DNA from 2 places in the Pseudomonas sp. E102 genome. Region 2 is predicted to be linked to the other one. Evidence: predicted binding sites of a transcription regulator. Region 2 holds the regulator's gene; the other holds the start of a gene.
The links. Region 2 encodes sigma-54, which starts transcription at its own class of promoters, with help from an activator protein. Its sites were predicted from a motif close to ANTGGCATNNANNTTGCTNT; they were not measured.
Positions count from the first base shown of each region.

Region 1 (7,962 bases), 610 kb from region 2:
GCTCGGCAGGGATCCCCGGGCCGTTGTCGATGATTTCGATCTTGGTCACCAGGCGATGACGCACATGGCCGATGGTGAACTGGCGCATGGCGCGGGTGCGAAGGCTGATGCGGCCCAGGCGCAGCTCGTTCTGGCTGCTGATGGCCTGCATGGCGTTGCGCACGATGTTCAGCACGGCCTGGATCATCTGCTCGCGGTCGATCAGGACGTCGGGGATGCTCGGGTCGTAGTCGCGCACCAACGTGATGCAGCCCTGGCTTTCCGCTTCGACCAGGCTGCTGACGCGCTCCAGCACTTCGTGGACGTTGCACATCGCCAGGGACGGAAGCTTGTTCGAGCCGAGCATGCGGTCCACCAGGTTCCGCAGGCGGTCGGCTTCCTCGATGATGACGTTGGTGTAGTCCTTGAGGCTTTCTTCCGGCAGCTCACGGGCGAGCAACTGCGCCGCGCCACGTATGCCGCCAAGCGGATTCTTGATCTCGTGGGCGAGGCCGCGCACCAGCATCTTGCTGGTTTCCTGCTTGGACAATTGCGCCTCTTCCTTGGTGATGCGCAGCAGGCGATCACGGGGATGGACTTCCAGCAACAGGAGGGTGGCGTGGTTGTTCAGGATAGGCGTTACCGCGTAGTCGACGGTCAGGGTCTGGCCGGTCAGGGCGGTGAGCATGGCTTCGCGCTTGGTGAATGGGTGGGCTTGCTCGACGGCCTGGCGCAGGGAGTTGAGCGCTTCGGCGGATTCGGTAAACAGTTCGCTGATGAACTGCCCATGGCTGCGCTGGCCACTGACAGCCAAGAGCATCTCCGCCGCCGGGTTCATGTACTCAAGGCGCAGTTCGGCGTCGAGCAGGATGGTCGCGGTGGTGAGATTGTCGAGCAGCAAGCGGTGTAGTGCGTCGCTAATGGTCATCAGGACCTCTTTTAAAGCGTAGCAATTGGAGGCAAGCCCTCAAATTGCGCGCGCGATTAATGCGCTGATACCAGGAAAATGCAAAAACCAAACCAAGGCTCCGAAAAGAAGCGTTTAAAGCCTCAATCAGCCTTTGTACGCTCGTTTACGCGGCGTTCTGCCAGCGCTTTCGGGTATTTTCGAACCAAAATGGGTTGGTATCTGGGTAGGGCGTGCGGAGCCTGCACCAATATGGTGCTCCATCTCCAGGGGCATTAGAAGAACGGCAGGATGCTGCTTTCTTCTTCCTTGGGCTTGTCGGCGAGCGGGCATTCGGGACGTTGGCCGTAATCGGCCTTTGTACAAGGTTTGACGCGGCGCTTCTGTGCCAGGGACATGCGCTGCATGTGGAAGGGTTGGTTGGCGGTGCGTTCGACGATACGGTCTTGCTCATCGAGGATTTCAACCGCCAGTTGATGGCTGCCACGGTCGATATTCTTCAACGCGAATACCGGGCTGGGCCCTGCGGCGCCGGTGGGTTTGCCATCCAGCAGCAGGCGGTAGCGATGGCCTTTCTGCAGGCCGGGTTCGCTGGTGGCGGTGACGATCAGCTCCCCGGCGGTGCTGCGTATCGTGGCGTCCGGTTCGGGAATCAGCAGCCGGAGCATCTCGTAACGAAACAATGGTTCGGGTCGCGGTTCCTCCGGTGGCGCCGTTGAGGTTGTACCCGGGGGCGGCGCCTGCACCCGGTTGCCCGGTGATAGCTGCAGTTTCTTGGCATTGCCGGGGCGGGGCTGGTCGGTGAAGACACGATTGCCCTGGGCGTCGATGTAGGTATAGACCTGCGCCAGGCCCGGCGATGCGCTCAACAGCAGGGCTGCGGCGAGTAACCAGCGGCTCAAGGAACGTGTACCCGCTGCACGGTGAAGGTGACGGTTTCGCTCTGCTGCACCAGGCGCTCGCCGTCGATGACCTGGACTGCGAGGCTGTGCTCGCCGCGATCGATGTTCATCAATTGCAGCCGTGGCACATTGCTAGGCTGGCCATAGGGCTGGCCGTCCAGCAGCAACCTGAACAGATGGGGGCTTTGCAGGCGCGGTTGTGTCCGAACGCCGACGGTGAAGGTGCCATTGTTGGCGCGCAGGGCCTCATCGGTTGGAATGTCGGTCAGTTCCAGCAGGTCGTAGGCGTTGCGCGGCGCGTCGTTGTTTTGCGCAGGTGCGGGCGTTTCCGGGGTGGTCGGAGCCTGGGTTTCAACGCTGTTGAGCGGCGGCAACTCCACCGCCTGGGCCGGCACGCCGTCGGGCGGCTGGTTGCTGTAGGCGGTGTTGCCGTTGGCGTCGGTGTATTTGTAGATCTGCGCGGCGGCGGGCAGCGTCAGCAGCAACAAAAAGAAGATTGATAAACCACGACCCATGGAAAAATTGACCGAAAACAAGAGGTGATAGTTGCAGCATAGGTCACGGAGAGCGGTTGGCCAAAGTGTTGCGCCCAGCCCAGAGTCCGCCTCATCGCGAGCAAGCTCGCTCCCACAGGGAAAGGGGGTGTGGCCTCAGGGTTTTATGGATATACACAGTCCGCCGGTTGCCCGGATCAGGGCCAGCCGGTGCACCGGGTGCTGTTTGTTGTGGTGGGTGGCCTGGGCCAGCCATTGCGGGCACTGTGGATCGGTGCGGTAGGGCGCGAAGTCGGCCAGTTGTTGCAGCAGGCGTTTTTGCAGGCGGTCGAGTTTAGGGCGGATCTCGCCTACCAGGTCCGGGCGCGGCAGGTCTGGCGCCTTGCCGTCCAGGGCCCAGTCGGACAAGTTGATGTATTGGACCAGTTTGTTGGCTTCTATCTGGGCGGCGAAAAACGCCTCCACCGTCTCGCCGTTCAGCTTGTAGGTGGGCGCCTGGGCCACGGCGGCGGCAATGACTTCGCGCTCGCGCGGACGGTCCTCTACGGGTTTGCCACTGTCCCATTTGCTCAATGCCACTTGATCTGCGATCAGCAGGCGTTCGCCGATGGCATTGAGCAACGGCGTCAGGGCGTCGGGGGCGTTGCTGGCCTCGGCTGTGGAACACAGCAGTGCGGCAGACAGGGCGAGGCAAATCTTCAAGCGGGAAGTCATTGGCGATCTCGTCTTGTAAGGGAAGCGGCGCACCATCATGCACGCATCCTGCGCCCATAAAAAAGGCCTCCCGAAGGAGGCCTCTCTTTAGTTCACGCCGTGCGTGGCGGCGCTTACTGGATCAGCAGCTGTAGTACAGCTCGTATTCCAGTGGGTGTACGAAGGTGCGAACCTTGATTTCTTCTTCGCTTTTCAGTGCGATGTAAGCGTCGATGAAGTCATCGCTGAATACGCCGCCCTTGGTCAGGAACGCACGGCCCTTGTCCAGCTCTTCCAGGGCTTCTTTCAGGCTGCCACAAACCTGTGGGATTTCCTTGGCCTCTTCAGGCGGCAGGTCATACAGGTTTTTGTCAGCGGCATCGCCAGGGTGGATCTTGTTCTGGATACCGTCCAGGCCGGCCATCATCAGTGCAGCGAAGGCCAGGTATGGGTTGGCAGCCGGATCCGGGAAGCGCGCTTCGATACGGCGGGCTTTTGGGCTGTTAACGTAAGGGATACGGATCGAGGCGGAACGGTTGCGAGCCGAGTAGGCCAGCATGACCGGGGCTTCGAAGCCTGGTACCAGACGCTTGTAGGAGTTGGTCGACGGGTTGGTGAAGCCGTTCAGGGCCTTACCGTGCTTGATGATGCCACCGATGAAGTACAGGGCAGTGTCCGACAGACCGGCATAACCTTCGCCAGCGAAGGTGTTCTTGCCGTCCTTGGAGATCGACATGTGCACGTGCATGCCCGAACCGTTGTCGCCGTACAGAGGCTTCGGCATGAAGGTCGCGGTGCGGCCGTAGGCGTCGGCAACGTTGTGTACGCAGTACTTCAGGGTCTGGACTTCGTCAGCCTTCTTCACCAGTGTGTTGAATTTCACACCGATTTCGTTCTGGCCGGCAGTTGCCACTTCGTGGTGGTGAACTTCGACGGTCTGGCCCATTTCTTCCAGTGCGTTGCACATGGAGGTACGGATTTCGTGGTCGAAGTCGAACGGTGGAACCGGGAAGTAGCCGCCTTTGATACCTGGACGGTGGCCTTTGTTGCCGCCTTCCACGTCCTGGTCGGACATCCACGAACCTTGTTCGGAGAAGATCTTGAACATGGAGCCGGAGATATCGGACTTGAACTTGACCGAGTCAAAGATGAAGAACTCAGGCTCTGGACCGAAGAAAGCGGTGTCGCCGATACCGGTGGACTTCAGGTATTCCTCGGCGCGGTGGGCAATGGCGCGTGGGTCGCGGTCATAACCTTGCATGGTCGAAGGTTCGATGATGTCGCAGACCAGGATCAGGGTCGGCTCTTCGGTGAACGGGTCCAGGACGGCGGTTTCGTCGTCCGGCATCAGGATCATGTCGGAGGCTTCGATGCCTTTCCAGCCGGAGATGGAAGAACCGTCGAACATCTTGCCGATTTCGAAGAATTCGTCGTCCAGCGCATCACGGGCCGGCATGGTCACGTGATGTTGAGTGCCTTTGGTGTCAGTGAAGCGCAGATCAATCCACTTGACGTCATGATCTTTGATGAGTTGAACCGACTTCGACATATGTCCTCCGGGTGGCTTCGGGCGGGTAGTGGAGTGCCCTTAGATATGGGTGATGCCGGCGCGAATACTCTGCCAAGGCAACCTGCCTCACAAGGGAGCAAATTGCATGCCAGTGCCCCACCATGGGTTTTTTGCACCAAATCCACGCTTTTACAGGCGCAAATCAAAGATTGTCAGACAATAACGCACTGCAATGTGGCGCCGTTAATCGATAATGACCCGTTTTGGTGCATGCAAAACCATCTGCACATAAACTGGTTAAACCTTGAGCAATTTCCGCTATAATCCGCGCCCCCCTTTTTCGGCTGGCCGTTCGCGCGCTGTTTTCATGAAACTAATCGTAAAAGTCTTCCCCGAGATCACCATCAAGAGCCGCCCGGTACGGATGCGTTTCATCCGCCAGTTGGCCAAGAACATCCGTGCCGTGCTCCGTGACCTGGACCCGGCCGTGGTGGTGAACGGTGTGTGGGACAACCTCGAACTGGAAACCCGCGTCAGCGAACCCAAGCTGCTGAAGGAAATGACCGAGCGCCTGAGCTGCATGCCGGGCATCGCGCATTTCCTGCAAGTTGACGAGTACCCGCTGGGGGACTTCGACGATATCCTCGCCAAGTGCATGCTCCATTATGGTGATGCACTGGCCGGCAAGATTTTTTCGGTCCGCTGCAAGCGCGCCGGCAAGCACCCGTTCAGTTCCATGGACGTGGAACGTTATGTCGGCAGCCAATTGCGCCGGCAGTGCGGCGCCGCCGGGATCTCGCTGAAAGATCCGCAGGTTGAAGTGCGCATCGAAATTCGCGACCAGCGGTTGTTCGTGATCCACAGCCAGCACGACAGCATCGGCGGTTACCCGTTGGGGTCACTGGAGCAGACGCTGGTGCTGATGTCCGGTGGCTTCGATTCCACCGTCGCCGCTTACCAGATCATGCGTCGCGGCCTGATGAGCCATTTCTGCTTCTTCAACCTCGGCGGGCGCGCCCATGAGCTGGGCGTGATGGAAGTGGCGCACTTCATCTGGAAGAAGTACGGCAGCTCCCAGCGCGTGTTATTTGTGAGCGTGCCGTTCGAAGAAGTCCTGGGCGAGATTCTCGGCAAAGTCGATAACAGTCATATGGGCGTCATTTTGAAGCGTATGATGTTGCGTGCCGCGACGAGCATCGCCGACCGCCTGCACATCGACGCGCTGGTGACCGGCGAGGCGATTTCCCAGGTATCGAGCCAGACGCTGCCGAACCTGTCGGTGATCGACTGCGTGACCGAGAAACTCGTGCTGCGCCCGCTGATCGCCAGCCACAAGCAGGACATCATCGACACGGCGAACGAGATCGGCACCGCCGATTTCGCCCGGCACATGCCCGAGTACTGCGGGGTCATTTCGGTCAATCCGAAGACGGCGGCCAAGCGCGGGCGCGTGGAGCACGAAGAGAAAGAATTCGACATGGCGGTACTCGAGCGCGCGATCGAGAACGCCAGGCTGGTACCGATCGATCGGGTCATCGACGAATTGGGCCAGGACATCCAGATTGAAGAAGTCGGCGAAGCGCTGGCCGGTCAGATCATCATCGACATCCGTCACCCGGACGATGCTGAGGACGACCCGCTGAGTATCGCCGGCGTCGAGGTACAAACGATGCCGTTCTATGCAGTGAACGCGCGTTTCAAGGAACTGGACCCTACTCGCCAGTACCTGCTGTATTGCGACAAAGGCGTGATGAGTCGCCTGCATGCTCACCATTTGCTCAGTGAGGGGCATGCCAATGTGCGCGTTTATCGACCGAGCTAAGTGCCCGGGGCTGTTTGCCTGTGGCCTGCGTCACCGGCCCCCCGACGCCGCCGACACGCTGTAACTGTCGGACTCTACTGTAAATCGCTGCCACGACCTGTCAGCACACCGAATCCTCTGATCGAGATACACAAGTGATCGAAAATCTACGCAACATCGCCATCATTGCTCACGTTGACCATGGTAAGACCACCCTGGTAGACAAACTCTTGCGTCAATCCGGCACCCTGGAGCGCAACGAGCTCAACGACGAGCGCGTGATGGACTCCAACGACCAGGAAAAAGAGCGCGGTATTACCATCCTGGCGAAAAACACCGCCATCAACTGGAACGGCTACCACATCAACATCGTGGACACCCCGGGCCACGCCGACTTCGGTGGTGAAGTAGAGCGCGTGATGTCGATGGTCGACTCCGTGCTGCTGCTGGTTGACGCCCAGGACGGCCCTATGCCGCAAACCCGTTTCGTGACCAAGAAGGCCTTCGAAGCCGGCCTGCGTCCGATCGTGTGCATCAACAAGGTTGACCGTCCAGGCGCGCGTCCGGACTGGGTTCTGGATCAGATCTTCGACCTGTTCGACAACCTGGGCGCCACCGAAGAACAGTTGGACTTCAAAGTCGTCTACGCCTCGGCCCTGAACGGCATTGCCGGTCTGGACCACACCGACATGGCTGAAGACATGACCCCGCTGTACCAGTCGATCGTCGACAACGTACCTGCACCGGCCGTTGACCGTGACGGTCCGTTCCAAATGCAGATCTCGGCACTGGACTACAACAGCTTCCTGGGTGTGATCGGTGTTGGCCGTATCGCCCGTGGTCGCGTCAAGCCGAACACCCCGGTCGTGGCTATCGGCGCCGACGGCAAGCGCCGCAACGGTCGTATCCTGAAGCTGATGGGTCACCATGGCCTGCATCGCGTTGACGTCGAAGAAGCTGCCGCCGGCGACATCGTCTGCATCAGCGGTATGGACTCGCTGTTCATCTCCGACACCCTGTGCCACCCGGACACCGTTGAAGCGATGAAGCCGTTGACCGTCGACGAGCCGACCGTTTCCATGACCTTCCAGGTCAACGACTCGCCATTCTGCGGTAAAGAAGGCAAGTTCGTGACGTCCCGTAACATCAAGGAACGTCTGGACAAAGAGCTGCTGTACAACGTTGCACTGCGCGTTGAAGAAGGCGACTCGGCTGATAAGTTCAAGGTTTCCGGCCGTGGCGAACTGCACCTTTCGGTACTGATCGAAACCATGCGTCGCGAAGGCTTCGAAATGGCTGTAGGCCGTCCGGAAGTGATCATCCGTCTGGTTGACGGCGTGAAGCACGAACCGTTCGAAAACGTCACCATCGACCTGCCGGAAGAATCCCAGGGCAAGGTGATGGAAGAGATGGGCCTGCGTAAGGGCGACCTGACCAACATGGTGCCGGATGGCAAAGGCCGTGTACGTCTGGAATACAACATCCCTGCTCGCGGTCTGATCGGTTTCCGTAACCAGTTCCTGACCCTGACCAACGGTGCTGGCATCCTGACCTCGATCTTCGACCGTTACGACGTGATGAAGTCGGGCGACATGTCCGGCCGTCAGAATGGCGTTCTGGTATCGGTTGAAACCGGCAAGGCACTGACCTACTCCCTGGAAACTCTCCAGGCGCGT
Region 1 is NZ_CP084025.1:4,564,225-4,572,186, reverse strand. Features, by position in the region: gene glnL (nitrogen regulation protein NR(II)) at 1-907, opposite strand, end outside; gene DOCECA_RS20630 (DUF4124 domain-containing protein) at 1,162-1,788, opposite strand; gene DOCECA_RS20625 (DUF4124 domain-containing protein) at 1,785-2,303, opposite strand; gene DOCECA_RS20620 (chorismate mutase) at 2,439-2,996, opposite strand; gene glnA (type I glutamate--ammonia ligase) at 3,118-4,524, opposite strand; gene thiI (tRNA uracil 4-sulfurtransferase ThiI) at 4,853-6,307, shown strand; gene typA (translational GTPase TypA) at 6,442-7,962, shown strand, end outside.
Region 1: a site for sigma-54 is predicted at 4,619-4,638, ahead of glnA (type I glutamate--ammonia ligase). Genes of this name have one in related genera too.

Region 2 (7,962 bases):
CAGGGTTACGGGGTCACCATCCAGTATCACGCCGCCCAGGACCGCGTTGTATTGATCGACCGCGCCAAGGTCGTCGACAAGGACAACAACGTGACCCAAGGCGAGAAGATCGTCTACGACACGGTCAAGAAGCTGGCCAGCGCCGGCCGTGCCACTGGCAGCAAGGTGACCGAACAGCGTCCGCGGATCGACATGGTGATCCAGCCGAAAAAGAAAACCGACGAGCAGAAGGCGCAGTAATGGCAACTCTGAAAGCCCAGCACCTGGCCAAGAGCTACAAGAGCCGCCAGGTTGTGCGCGATGTCAGCCTGTCCATCGACAGCGGCCAGATCGTTGGCTTGCTCGGCCCCAACGGCGCGGGCAAGACAACCTGTTTCTACATGATCGTCGGGCTGGTTCAGGCCGACCAGGGCCGCGTACTGATCGACGACCTGGATGTCAGCCACCAGCCGATGCACGGCCGGGCGAAGGCCGGTATCGGTTATCTGCCGCAAGAAGCGTCGATCTTCCGCAAACTGTCGGTGGCCGACAACATCATGGCCATCCTCGAGACCCGCAAGGAGCTCGACAAGGCCGGCCGCCGCCAGGAATTGGAGAGCCTGCTGCAGGAATTCCATATCAGCCACATTCGCGACAACCTGGGCATGAGCCTGTCCGGCGGCGAACGTCGTCGCGTGGAAATTGCCCGCGCCCTGGCTACCGCGCCGAAATTCATTCTGCTCGACGAACCCTTCGCCGGCGTAGACCCGATTTCGGTGGGCGACATCAAGCAGATCATCCATCATCTCAAGGCCAAGGGGATCGGCGTGCTGATCACCGACCACAACGTGCGCGAGACACTGGACATCTGCGAGACCGCCTATATCGTCAACGACGGCCAGTTGATCGCCGAGGGCGACTCGGCCACCATCCTGGCCAACGAGCTGGTCAAGGAAGTGTATCTGGGCCACGAGTTCCGCCTTTAAGCCACGAAGCCTCAGGCGAAGGCCTGGGTGGCGCCGAATGTCCGATGACGACCCGTGGGCACTCTCAATTAATTGAAGACGCCCCCTAGGCAAACACTTCAGTTTCAGGCATATAATTTGCTTAAGTTTGGCGCTCCGGCGCCCTGTAGTGGATGGCGCATGTGCGCCGGCAAATAAGGTGTTAAGCCCCTGCCATGAAACCATCGCTAGTCTTGAGAATGGGCCAGCAGCTGACGATGACACCGCAGCTGCAACAGGCCATCCGCCTGCTCCAATTGTCGACCCTGGACCTGCAACAGGAAATCCAAGAGGCCCTGGAATCCAATCCGATGCTCGAACGCCAGGAAGAGGGCGACGACTTCGACAACACCGATCCACTGGCCGACAATGTCGAGCAGAAAACCACCCCGGAAATCCAGGAACCAACCTACCAACAGGAAGCCGCCCCCACGGTGGACAACCTTGAGGATGGCGAATGGAACGAGCGCATTCCCAACGACCTGCCCGTGGACACGGCTTGGGAAGACGTCTATCAGACCAGCGCCAGCAGCCTGCCGAGCGGCGATGACGACGAATGGGATTTCACTACCCGCACGTCCGCCGGCGAGAGCTTGCAGAGTCATCTGCTCTGGCAACTGAACCTGGCGCCGATGTCCGATACCGATCGCCTGATCGCCGTGACCCTGATCGATTGCATCAACAACCAGGGTTACCTGGACGAGACGCTGGAAGAAATCCTCGAAGCCTTCGACCCCGAGCTCGACATCGAGCTGGACGAGATCGAAGCCGTCTTGCATCGCATCCAGCAGTTCGAACCCGCCGGCATCGGTGCTCGCAACCTGGGCGAATGCCTGTTGCTGCAGCTGCGCCAATTGCCCGCCAAAACCCCGTGGCTGGCCGAAGCCAAGCGCCTGGTGACCGATTACATCGACCTTTTGGGCGGACGCGACTACAGCCAACTGATGCGTCGCATGAAGCTCAAGGAAGATGAACTGCGCCAGGTCATCGAGCTGGTGCAAAGCCTCAACCCGCGTCCTGGCTCACAGATCGAATCCACCGAGCCCGAATACGTCGTCCCCGACGTAATCGTGCGCAAGCACAACGATCGCTGGCTGGTGGAGCTCAACCAGGAGTCGATGCCCAAGCTGCGCGTCAACGCCCAGTACGCAGGTTTCGTCAAACGCGCCGATACCAGCGCCGACAACACCTTCATGCGCAACCAGTTGCAGGAAGCGCGCTGGTTCATCAAGAGCCTGCAGAGCCGCAACGAAACCCTGATGAAAGTCGCCACCCAGATCGTCGAGCATCAGCGCGGCTTCCTGGAATATGGCGACGAAGCGATGAAGCCGTTGGTCCTGCATGACATTGCCGAGGCGGTGGGCATGCACGAATCGACGATTTCACGGGTGACCACCCAGAAATTCATGCATACCCCTCGGGGCATCTATGAATTGAAATACTTTTTCTCCAGCCACGTCAGCACCTCCGAAGGCGGCGAATGCTCGTCCACGGCCATCCGCGCGATCATCAAAAAACTGGTCGCTGCGGAAAATCAGAAAAAGCCGTTGAGTGACAGCAAGATCGCTGGTTTACTGGAGGCACAAGGCATTCAGGTGGCCCGCCGTACCGTCGCCAAATACCGCGAATCCCTGGGGATCGCACCTTCGAGCGAACGCAAGCGGTTGATGTAACAGGCCACGCCACAGCGTTCCAGTGGCAGGCACCCAGCCTGCCGCTTTATGCACTGGCAACGAAGGAGAAGCTGTATGCAAGTCAACATCAGTGGACACCAACTGGAAGTGACCGAACCCCTGCGCACCTACATCGGCGAAAAACTCGACCGATTGGAGAGGCATTTCGACAAGATCACCAACGTGCAAGTCATTCTGAACGTCGAAAAGCTGAAGCAGAAGATCGAAGCCACACTGCATATTCCCGGCGGAGAAGTGGTTGCCAATGCGGAGCATGATGACATGTATGCCGCGATTGACCTGCTGACCGACAAGCTGGATCGCCAACTCAAAAAGCATAAGGAAAAGACCCAGAGCCTCCTCCAGGGCGCAACCGGTCGTTAACCCCCCCAATCCATGATCCGACTAGAAACCATCCTGACCCCCGGCCGTTCCCAGGTGAACGCGCCGGGTGGCAGTAAGAAGAAAGCCCTCGAACAAATTGCCAACCTGATCCACCGCGAAGTGCCGGATCTGGAAATGCAGGACGTCTTCGAGGCCCTTATCGCCCGTGAAAAACTAGGCTCCACCGGTTTTGGCAACGGCATCGCCATTCCACATTGCCGCCTCAAAGGCTGTACGTCGCCGATCAGCGCGCTACTGCACCTTGAAGCGCCCATAGATTTCGACGCCATCGACGGCGCCCCGGTCGACCTGCTGTTCGTATTGCTGGTTCCGGAAGCGGCGACCGATGCGCACCTTGAGCTGCTGCGCCAGATCGCCAGCATGCTGGACCGCAAGGAAGTGCGCGAAAGACTGCGCAGCGCAACGAGTAACGACGCTTTGTATCAGGTTGTCCTGGACGAGCAGAACGGTCATTAAACATGCGCATGATCATCGTCAGTGGCCGCTCCGGCTCCGGTAAAAGTACCGCCCTCAATGTGCTTGAGGACAGCGGCTACTACTGCATCGACAACTTGCCGGCAGGCCTGCTTCCGGAGTTGGCCGAGCGCGCCCTGATCCACACCGAACTGGCGCAACCGCTGGTCGCCGTGTCGGTCGATGCCCGTAACCTGCCCAGCCACTTGTCGCGCTTCCCCGAACTGCTCGAGGAAGTGCGCAGCCGCCATATCCAATGCGATGTGCTCTACCTGGATGCCGACGAAGAAACCTTGCTCAAGCGTTTCTCCGAAACTCGCCGGCGCCATCCACTGAGCAATGCGAGCCGCTCCCTGGCCGAAGCGATCCATGACGAAAGCCAACTGCTCGGGCCCATCGCGGACCTGGCGGACCTCAAGCTCAACACCACGAACCTGAACCTGTATCAACTGCGCGACACCCTCAAGTTGCGCCTGCTGAACCAGCCAGAACCGGGTACGGCCTTTCTCGTCGAATCGTTCGGTTTCAAACGCGGAATGCCGGTAGATGCCGACCTGGTGTTCGATGTCCGCTGTTTACCCAACCCTTATTGGAAACCGGAACTGCGCGAGCAGTCCGGGCTGGACCAACCGGTAATCGACTACTTGGCCGCCCAGCCGGATGTCGAAGAGATGTACCAGGACATTTCCAGCTACCTGCTCAAATGGCTGCCCCGCTTTGCCGCTAGCAACCGCGCCTACGTCACGATCGCCATTGGCTGTACGGGTGGCCATCACCGCTCCGTCTACCTGACCGAACGCCTGGGTCAGCTCCTGCAACAATCCCTGAAGAACGTCCAGGTTCGCCACCGCGACCTCAGCTAAAGGATTCACACCGCGATGCCTGCTCGTGAAATTGAAATCATCAACAAGCTGGGTTTGCATGCCCGAGCGTCGGCGAAATTCGTAGGTGTGGCGGGTCAGTTTCCTGAGACCACGATCCGGGTCGGGCGCACGCCTGAGAGTACCGTCGATGGTAAAAGCATCATGGCGATGATGATGCTCGCCGCTGGCAAGGGCACCAAGATCCACTTGAGCACCGAGGGCGAACAGGCCCAGGAGGCGATGGATGCCTTGGTGGCGCTGATCAACAACTATTTCGACGAGGGGGAATAACTCCTCCGGACCCAAGGCCATTTCGTCGCGAGGGAGCTTGCTCCCGCTCGGCCGGGCTGGCGCTCCAGTGCGCAGCGGCCGCAAGATGTTGGGGCCGCTTCGCGGCTCAGCGGAACAAGCTCCCTCGCCACAAAAACGGACTTGCCATGAGCTCTAATCGACACAAAAAAGGCGCGTCATCCACATGAATGACGCGCCTTTTTTTGTGGCCTTGAGTATCAGCTACCCGCCACGGTCATCCGCTCGATCAACACCGAGCCCGTGCGGATGTTGCTGCGCAGCTCCAAATCATTCCCCACCGCCACGATCTGCTTGAACATGTCACGCATGTTTCCGGCGATGGTGACTTCCTGAACCGGGAACTGGATCTCGCCATTCTCGACCCAGAAACCCGCCGCGCCACGGGAATAATCCCCGGTCACCATGTTCAGCCCATGGCCCATCAACTCCGTTACCAACAGCCCCCGGCCCATGCGCCGAAGCAATGCCGCCTGGTCTTCTTCGCCATGGGTAACGAAAAGGTTATGCACACCGCCAGCGTTGGCGGTGCTCGGCATGCCGAGTTTGCGGCCCGAATAGGTACCAAGGATGTAGGACACCAGCTCGCCGTTTTCCACGAACGGCTTGGCGTAAGTGGCCAGGCCATCGCCGTCGAATGCCGAGCTGCCCATGGCCTGCATCAGGTGCGGACGCTCGTCAATGGTCATCCACTCCGGGAACAGCTTCTGCCCCAGCGCGCCTTCCAGGAACGACGACTTGCGGTACAAGTTGCCGCCAGACACCGCCGACAGGAAGCTGCCAAACAGACCACCGGCCAGCTCGGCAGAAAACAACACCGGCACCTCACAGGTCGGCACCGGCCGCGCGCCCAAGCGGCTGGCTACCCGTTGTGCGGCTTTCTGGCCGATGCTCACCGGGTCCGCCAGCAACGTGCCCTGGCGACTGACGTCATACCAGTAGTCGCGCTGCATCTGCCCGTCCGCCTCGGCGATCATCACACAACTGAGGCTGTGACGGGTCGAAGCGTAACCGCCGATAAAGCCATGGCTGTTGCCATAAACCCGGCAACCCTGGTGCGTATTGAGCGTCGTACCGTCGGCATTCTTGATCCGGCGGTCGGCATCGAATGCCGCCGCCTCACAGCGCAGCGCCTGTTCGATGGCTTGCTCGGGCGTGATGTCCCAGGCGTGGAACAGATCGAAATCCTTCAGTTCCTTGCACATAAGGGCGGCATCGGCCAACCCCGAGGCGTCATCCTCGGACGTGTGCTTGGCGATCGCCAGCGCCGCGGCCACCGTTTCGCGAATGGCGTCGGGCCCGCTGGCCGAAGTGCTGGCCGATCCCTTGCGCTGGCCTACGTACAAGGTAATGCCGAAACCCTGATCCCGATTGAACTCAACGGTTTCCACTTCGCGCTGGCGCACCGAAGTCGACAATCCCTGCTCCAGCGATACCGCCACCTCACAGGCGCTGGCACCTTGTCGCTTGGCCTCGGCGAGAATCTGCTCGACTTGCTCCTGCAGTGCCGGCAATGCCTGCGGACCGACGCTCTGAACTGCACTCATGGTGTTCTCCACTCAAATTCTGCTTTCGGTATCGGGTTTGCACGCAAACTGCCTGCGCTGTTTTTCGTACAAACCCTTGGCCTTCTAGCGACCGGGCCGGACAAGCGGCCCCCGACTGGTTATCATGGCGGCGTTTCTTTGCGGACTGCCACCATGGTTGATTCTTACGACGACTCCCTCTACGAGGGTGAAAAAAGCAAATCCCAGGTCAAACGCGAGCTGCATGCTCTGGTTGACCTCGGCGAGCGCCTCACAACACTCAAGCCTGACTTGCTGGCCAAACTGCCATTGACCGACGCCTTGCGCCGGGCCCTGGCCGATGCGCCCAAGCACACCGCGAATATCGCGCGTAAACGGCACCTGCAGTTCATCGGCAAACTGATGCGCGACCAGGACACTGACGCGATCCTGGTTTTGCTCGACCAGCTCGATGCCTCCACCCGGCAGTACAACGAGCGCTTCCACAACCTGGAACGCTGGCGTGATCGCTTGATCGCTGGCGATGACGGCACCTTGGAAAAATTCGTCATCGACTACCCGGAGGCCGATCGCCAGCAATTGCGCTCCCTGATCCGTCAGGCCCAGCACGAACTGGCGCACAACAAGCCGCCGGCCTCGAGCCGTAAAATCTTCAAATACATCCGTGAGCTGGACGAGACTCAACGCGGCCTGCGCTGAGTCTCGTCCTTGGGTGGAGGCCTTGCACTCCACCCAAGGCTCCGTCATGCGCCCGTGCCACCCACGGTGATCGCATCGATCTTCAAGGTCGGCTGGCCGACACCCACCGGCACCGACTGGCCGTCTTTGCCACACGTGCCCACGCCACTGTCCAGCGACAGGTCATTACCGACCATCGACACTTTGCTCATCGCCTCCGGCCCGTTGCCGATCAGGGTCGCGCCCTTGACCGGCGCGGTGATCTTGCCGTCTTCAATGAGGTAGGCCTCGCTGGTGGAAAACACGAACTTGCCGCTGGTGATGTCCACCTGGCCGCCGCCGAGGTTGGCGCAATAGATGCCTTTTTTCACCGAGGCGATGATTTCCGCCGGATCGCTCTGGCCGCCCAGCATGTAGGTATTGGTCATGCGCGGCATCGGAAGGTGCGCGTAGGATTCGCGACGACCGTTGCCGGTGCGAGCGACGCCCATCAGGCGAGCATTGAGCTTGTCCTGCATGTAGCCCTTGAGCACGCCGTTTTCGATCAAGGTGGTGCACTCGGTCGGGGTGCCTTCGTCATCAACGCTCAGGGAGCCCCGACGCCCGGCCAATGTACCGTCGTCGACGATCGTGCAGAGTTTCGAGGCGACCATTTCACCCATGCGACCACTGTAGGCAGAGCTGCCCTTGCGGTTGAAATCGCCTTCCAGGCCGTGGCCGACCGCTTCATGCAGCAGCACGCCGGACCAGCCGGAGCCCAGCACCACCGGCAACGTGCCGGCCGGGGCCGGAATCGCTTCCAGATTGACCAGCGCCTGGCGCAGGGCTTCGCGGGCGTAGCCCATGGCGCGGTCTTCGCTGAGGAAATAACGATAGTCGGTGCGCCCGCCGCCGCCATGACCGCCGCGCTCACGCCGGCCGTTCTGCTCGACGATCACGCTGACATTGAACCGCACCAGGGGCCGGACGTCCGCCGCCAGGCCACCATCGGTGGATGCCACCAGGATTCGCTCCCAGACGCCCGCCATGCTCACCGACACCTGCTGGATCCGTGGATCGAGGGCGCGAGTGG
Region 2 is NZ_CP084025.1:3,949,236-3,957,197, forward strand. Features, by position in the region: gene lptA (lipopolysaccharide transport periplasmic protein LptA) at 1-240, shown strand, start outside; gene lptB (LPS export ABC transporter ATP-binding protein) at 240-965, shown strand; gene DOCECA_RS18105 (RNA polymerase factor sigma-54) at 1,160-2,656, shown strand; gene hpf (ribosome hibernation-promoting factor, HPF/YfiA family) at 2,732-3,040, shown strand; gene ptsN (PTS IIA-like nitrogen regulatory protein PtsN) at 3,053-3,517, shown strand; gene rapZ (RNase adapter RapZ) at 3,520-4,377, shown strand; gene DOCECA_RS18125 (HPr family phosphocarrier protein) at 4,393-4,668, shown strand; gene pmbA (metalloprotease PmbA) at 4,887-6,233, opposite strand; gene yjgA (ribosome biogenesis factor YjgA) at 6,387-6,911, shown strand; gene tldD (metalloprotease TldD) at 6,956-7,962, opposite strand, start outside.